DNA from 2 places in the Micromonospora sp. C51 genome. Region 2 is predicted to be linked to the other one. Evidence: riboswitches for the same ligand, from Rfam matches in the RefSeq annotation. Region 2 holds a riboswitch; the other holds the start of a gene.
What was found. Region 2 has a riboswitch for thiamine pyrophosphate ahead of KBX50_RS09535 (ECF transporter S component). Riboswitches for the same ligand answer to the same signal wherever they lie in the genome.
Positions count from the first base shown of each region.

Region 1 (3,373 bases), 150 kb from region 2:
CGCCCTGGGCGGCGCTGAGCACCTCGACCCGGTCACCGCCGCGCAGCACCGTCGCCGGCCAACCGGTACGCGGCACCACCTCACCGTTGACCGCCACCGCGACACCGCGCTGCTGGCCGGTGATGTCGCGGACCAGGTCGGCCACGGTCAGTCCGTCCGGCAGGCTGCGCCCGGCACCGTTCACCGTCAGTTCCACGAGTTGTCCTCCGTCGAGTACGGAAAAGTGCCAGCGACCGTTGCGCCCACGACGCCGGGCGGTTCGGCGAACCGGTCCGGCCGGAAGGGCGCCAGCAGTGCGTCGGAGTTGCCCTCCCCGGTGACCAGATCGGTGATCAGGTCTGCGGTGATCGGGGTCAGCACGATCCCGTGCCGGTGGTGACCGGTGGCGACCAGGACGTCCGGGTGCCCCGGCAACGGGCCCAGGATCGGCGCATTGTCCGGTGTGCCCGGGCGCAGCCCCGCCAGCGCCTCCACCAGGTCGTACTCGGCGATCTCGGGCAGCAGGTCGACGGCGGCCCGCAGCAGCCGCAGCACCGCTCCGGCGGAGACGTCCAGGTCGGAGCGCTCCTCGACGGTCGCGCCGACGACCACCTCGCCGCTGTCGCGCGGCACCAGGTAGACGTGCTCGCCATCGGCGTACCCCCGGATCACGTGCCGAAAGCCGGGCGGCCCGCCATCCGGCGCGCGCAGCCGCAGCACCTGTCCCTTGACCGGCCGGACCGGCAGGCCGGTCAGGGCCGCGCTGCCGCAGCCGGCGGCGACCACGGTCGCGCCGGCCGTGACGTCGGACAGCCGGCGCACCGGCTCGGCGACCAGCACCGCTCCCGCCCGCTCCGCCGCCAGCCGCAACGCCGGTACCAGCCGACGCGGGTCGACCTGATGGTCGGTGGCGGCGAGCGCGCCGCCGCGCACCCGGGGCGCCAGCGCCGGCTCGCGCTCGCGCAGCGGCGACGGGCGCAGGGGCGTCACCGGCAACCCCAGCTCCTGCTGGTACGCCCAGAGCCGACGCGCCTCGGCGAGGTCGTCGGCGGTCAGCCCGACCATCAGGGTGCCCTCGGTCCGGTAGCCGATGTCGGTGCCGGTCACCTCGGTCAGTTCGGCGGCGAACCCGGGCCAGCGGCCGGCCGACTCGGTCAGCAGGGCGGTCAGCTCCCGCTCGCCGAAGTACGCCTCGGCGACCGGTGCCAACATGCCGGCAGCCACGTACGAGGCACCCGACCCGGGTGCCGGATCGTGCACGACCACCCGCAACCCGCGCGCCGCGCACCGCCAGGCGACCGCCCACCCGATCGGACCGCCCCCCACGACGGCCACATCGGGACGGCGCTGCGGCACGTCGGTGGTGGCGGGGCGTCCGGTCATGCCAGCGCCCGAACCAGCTCGGCGGCGGCGCGGGCGGGATCGGTGGCTCCGGAGAGCGCACCGACCACCGCCACCCCGTACGCGCCGGCGGCCCGCAACCCGGGCACGTCCGCCGCCGTCACCCCACCGATGGCGATCACCGGCACCTCGACCGCCTCGACCACCGCCCGGACACCGGCCACACCGATCGGCGGTGGCAGCCCGTCCTTGGTGGCGGTGGCGCGGCACGGCCCCACCCCCAGGTAGCTCGCCCCGGCGGTTACCGCCGCGAGCGCGGTTGCCGGTTCCCGCGCGGTGGCACCCAGCACCGCCGCCGGTCCGAGCACCTCCCGGGCCGCCGCCACGGGCAGGTCGTCGGCACCGACGTGACCGCCGGCGGCGCCGGTGGCCAGTGCCACGTGCAGTCGGTCGTTGACCAGGCAGGGCACCCCGTACGGCGTGCCGAGGGCCAACACCTGCCGGGTCAGCTCGTACGCCTGCCGGTCCGTCTCGCTGTCCTCCACGCGGACCTGCACCACCAGCTGGCTGTGGGCCACCGGGAGCACGGCACGGAGCACGGCGAGCGGATCCCGCCCGGGTCGGGTGTCGGTGATCAGATGCAGTCGCCCCAGGGACGGCACGGCAACACTCCTCCCTGCGCCGGCATTACCCGGATCAGGTTCGACGGTCGGGGGCTCACAGCCCCCCTCTCAGCCCGGTACACCGGGCTCCCGTGGGTTCGTTGGGTGTCACCGTACGTCGTTTCGCCGGCTCCGCCAAGCCCGTCCCGCGCCGCCGGTGGCGGTGCGGGCCACCCGGTCATGCCGACTCCGCCACGGCCTGCTGAACGGACCCGCGGCAGCACGGCGGGCCGGAAAAAGGCCGGATATGCAGTGACTCACACCAATACAAATGGCCTCGTTACCAAAACGTTACAAGGCTCCACCTTGCTCGAAACTAGATTCACTAACGCAAATTGAGTGATCGGATCGGCTGAGTCGGCACCCAGACCTCGCTCGTCAGGTATGGGCGGTCGGACCGACGGGAGTGACCACCGCCGTCCACTCCGGACCGTCCCACGGACAGAGGAGATCTTCGTGCCCCGACTCAGTCGGCGCCGAGCCCCGCTCGCCGCAGTCACCATGGCGCTACTCGCCCTTGCACTCATCCTGGCCGCCGCACCGGCCCCGATCACCGGCCCCGCCGCCGCTCAGGCCGCCCGCCCCACCGTTCCGGTCGCCGCGGCGGCGGCGGAGCCGTTCTCCGTCCTGGTCTTCTCCAAGACCGCCGGATTCCGACACGACTCGATCCCGGCCGGCATCAGCGCGATCCAGCAACTCGGCACGGCGAACGGGTTCACCGTCACCACCACCGAGGACAGCGCCGCCTTCACCGACACCAACCTCGCCAGGTTCCAGGCGGTCATCTGGTTGTCGACCACGGGTGATGTGCTCAACGCCAGCCAGCAGGCGGCCTTCGAGCGATACATCCGCGCCGGTGGCGGATACGTCGGCGTGCACGCCGCGTCGGACACCGAGTACGACTGGGCCTGGTACGGCCAACTGGTCGGTGCCTACTTCAACAACCACCCGGCCAACCAGACGGCGACGGTGAAGGTCGAGGACACCACCCACGAGTCGACCCGGCACCTGCCGGAGCGGTGGTCCCGTTACGACGAGTGGTACAACTTCCGCACCAACCCCCGCGCCCGTCAGGTGCAGGTGCTGGCCTCGCTCGACGAGCGCAGCTACAGCCCGGGCAGCGGGGCGATGGGGCACGACCACCCGATCGCCTGGTGCCAGAACTTCGACGGTGGCCGGTCCTGGTACACAGGTGGCGGGCACACCCAGGATTCCTTCGCCAACGCCGAGTTCCGGCAACACCTGCTCGGTGGTATCCAGACCGCTGCCGGGGTGGTGCACGCCGACTGCGGTGCCGGTCGGGCCGCCAGCTTCGAGAAGGTGACCCTGGACAGCAACACCAGCAACCCGATGGAGCTGGACATCGCCCCCGACGGGCGGGTCTTCTACAT
Region 1 covers NZ_JAGPXQ010000006.1:156,222-159,594, reverse strand. The annotation lists gene thiS (sulfur carrier protein ThiS) at 1-196, opposite strand, end outside; gene thiO (glycine oxidase ThiO) at 187-1,362, opposite strand; gene KBX50_RS10280 (thiamine phosphate synthase) at 1,359-1,982, opposite strand; TPP riboswitch at 1,977-2,086, opposite strand; gene KBX50_RS10275 (ThuA domain-containing protein) at 2,484-3,373, shown strand, end outside.
Region 1: another riboswitch for thiamine pyrophosphate. It lies ahead of KBX50_RS10280 (thiamine phosphate synthase); the one in region 2 lies ahead of KBX50_RS09535 (ECF transporter S component).

Region 2 (3,373 bases):
AGACCCCGGTCCGCCTCGGTCCCAGGGCCAGTTCGTCGAAGACCGTGCCGGTGACGAACTGGTGCTCGGGATTCTGGAACACCGAGCCGATCCGGCGGGTCAGCGCCGGTGCCCGCCAGCGGTGCGGTGCGGTGCGCGAGTCCTTGCCGGCCAGTTCCGAGCTGGCCGTCAGCCGCCCGGTGCCGGGCCGGAGGAGTCCGCCGAGCAGCAGCGCCAGGGTGGACTTCCCGGCGCCGTTCGGCCCGAGCACCGCGAGGGCCTCGCCGGCGCGTACGGTCAGGTCGGTGGCGGCCAGCCGGGGTGGCTGGCCGAGCTGTTCGGCGGTGAGCAGCACCTCGCCGGCCGGGCCGGCGGCCCGGCGTGGTGGGATCTCCCGGCCGGGCACCCAGACCCCCTCGGCGGCGAGGGCGTCGCCGTGCGCGGCGAAGACCGCCTCCGGTGGGCCGTCGGCGCGGACCCCGCCGCCGGGTTCGAGCACCACCACCCGGTCGACCAGCGGCAGCGCCTCGGCGACCCGGTGCTCGACCAGGATCAGGGTGGTGTCGGCGTTCACCGCCCCGGCGAGCGCCGCGCGGATCAGGGCGGCGCCCGCCGGGTCGAGGTTGGCGGTGGGTTCGTCCAGCAGCAGCAGACCGGGACGCAGCGCCAGCACGCCGGCCAGGGCGAGTCGCTGTTGTTCGCCGCCGGAGAGCGCCGCGGTGGGCCGGTCCCGGTGGTACGGGAAGCCCACCCGGTGCAGCGCCTCGTCCACCCGCGGCCAGATCTGTCCGGCCGGCACGCCCCGGTTCTCCAGCCCGAACGCCACGTCGTCGCCGCTGCGGGCCATGACGAGCTGGGACTGCGGGTCCTGGAAGACGATGCCGACCCGGTCCCGGGCCTCCTCGACCGGCCGGCCGTCGATCTCGATGCTGCCCTCGTGCTCCCCGGAGTCCTCGGGCAGCAGGCCGGCCAGCGCCGCCAGCAACGTGCTCTTGCCGGCCCCGGACGCCCCCAGCAGCAGCACCTTCTCGCCGCGCTCCACCCGCAGCTCAACCCCGCGCACCGCCCAGTCACGCCGCCCCGCGTGCCGCCACCCAAACCCCCTTACCCACACCCCCTCACCCATCCCACCCTCCTTTCTCGCCGTTGATCATGAGGTTGACCGTTGCTGTGGAGATCGAAAATGCCGCCAACCTCATGATCAACGCGTTGAGTTCCGGGGAGGTCAGACCAGGGGGCGTTCGCGGGCGGCGGGGAAGCGGTCCAGGACGCCGGTGCGGGTGAGGGCGCGGGTCAGGGCGTGCGCGCCGGCGCCGGCGATAACGGTGGCGCTGACGATGGTGAGCGCGGCGTAGGGCAGGCGGTAGGTGGCGATGTCGCGTTCGGCGTTCCAGTAGACGAAGTCGAAGATCGCCGCGCTCAGGCCGGTCAGCGCGCCGGCCAGCAGGGCGACCGGCAGCCGGTAGGACCGGTACCGGAAGGCGGCGAAGGCCAACTCGGCGCCGAGCCCCTGCATCAGGCCCTGCAACAGCACGATGGTGCCCCACTGGCTGCCCAGCAGGGCCGAGATGATCGCGGCCAGCAGTTCGCAGTACAGCGCGGCGCCGGGCTTGCGGATGACCAGGCCGCCGAGCACCGCCGGCACCAGCCAGACACCGTAGATGAGGGTCTGCGCCGGCGGGAAGAAGCTGAAGGCGCCCTCGGTGGCGCTCCACACCACGCCCCAGGCCCAGAAGATGACGCCGAAGGTGACGGCGATGACCGACGCCACCACGATGTCGATGGTGCGCCAGCGGTTGCTGTCAGTGGTCTGCACGATGTTTGCTCCCAGTCCAGATGCGAACCAGGCAAGACGCACGCCCCGGCCGGCGGCGCCGAACGGTGGCGGGCTGGAGGTGGACCGAACTCCCTGCGCTGGCATTACCCAGATCAGGTACGGAGGGTCTGCGGGCGGACCCGCACTCTCAGCGCTGTGCGCTCCCCTGTCGGAGGTGTTGTCTGTCCCGCCGACGCTAACACCACGGAAGATCCACCGGCAATGTGATCTCCCCAGGTCACGACGGTTACTCGCCTCCGATTGGTCCGGTGGCCGGGGGGCTCCCGGAAGTTTGGCGAATCTGTGACATCCATCGACGTCATCCGCGCCGGACGGTAATCTCAGTCCGCCGATCCGCCACGGCCGAAGGGTGACGGGTGACCACAGACACTGACCGGGCCGTGCCGGGCGAACCTGAGCCCCGATCCTCGGCCGGGGGCGTCGACATCGGCACGCGCCCACCGGAGCCTGCCGGTGGCGAGCCACCCCGGCGCTGGCTCGGTGACCGGATCGGCTCGGTGGAGGTTCTCGCGGCGCTGCTGATCATCCTGATCATCTTTCGGGAGCCGATCGCCGCCGCCCTGGACGATCCCCGCATCCAGACCTGGACCACCGTCTTCGTCTCGATCATGGTGCAGGCAGTGCCGTTCCTGGCCTTCGGAGTGCTGCTCTCCGCCGTGATCGCGGTCTTCGTGCCCCGATCCTTCTGGGCGAAGGCGTTGCCCCGGCACCCGGCGTTGGCGGTGCCGGCAGCCAGCGCGGCCGGGGTGGTGCTGCCGGGCTGCGAGTGCGGCTCGGTGCCGATCGCCGGGTCACTGATCCGGCGGGGCGTGACCCCGGCCGCCGCGCTGGCGTTTCTGCTCGCCGCCCCGGCGGTCAACCCGATCGTGCTCACCGCCACGGCGGTCGCCTTCCCGAACAACCCCGAGATGGTCCTCGCCCGGGGCGTCGCCAGCCTGATCGTCGCCATGATCATGGGGTGGCTCTGGCTGCGGCTCGGGCGCACCGAGTGGATCAGGATGCCGCGCCGGCCGGAGCTGGACGACGCGTCCCGGGGCCGGGCCTTCTGGGCCGCCGTCCGCCACGACGTGACCCACGCCGGTGGTTTCCTGGTGCTCGGTGCGATGGCCGCCGCCAGCATCAACGTGCTGGTGCCGGAGCGGTGGTTGCAGACCCTCGCCGACAACGCGTGGCTGTCGATCCTGGCGCTGGCGCTGCTCGCCGTCCTGCTCTCGCTCTGCTCGGAGGCTGACGCCTTCGTCGCTGCCTCGCTGTCCCAGTTCTCGCTCACGTCCCGACTGGTCTTCCTGGTGGTGGGGCCGATGGTCGATCTCAAGCTGATCTCGATGCAGGCCGGTGTGTTCGGCCGCCGCTTCGCCTTCCGGTTCGCGCCGACCACCTTCGTGGTGGCCCTGTTGGTCGCCGTCGGCGCCGGGGCGGTGCTGCTGTGAACCGGCAGGCGCAGGCGGTGATCCTGCTGCTGCTCGGCGGCGCGGTGATCCGGGCCAGCGTCACCGACCTCTACCTGCGCTACGTCAAGGAGGGTCTGCGTCCCTTCCTGATCGCCGCCGGCCTGCT
Region 2 covers NZ_JAGPXQ010000006.1:6,724-10,096, reverse strand. The annotation lists gene KBX50_RS09540 (ABC transporter ATP-binding protein) at 1-1,105, opposite strand, end outside; gene KBX50_RS09535 (ECF transporter S component) at 1,205-1,795, opposite strand; TPP riboswitch at 1,868-1,973, opposite strand; gene KBX50_RS09530 (permease) at 2,242-3,246, shown strand; gene KBX50_RS09525 (TIGR03943 family protein) at 3,243-3,373, shown strand, end outside.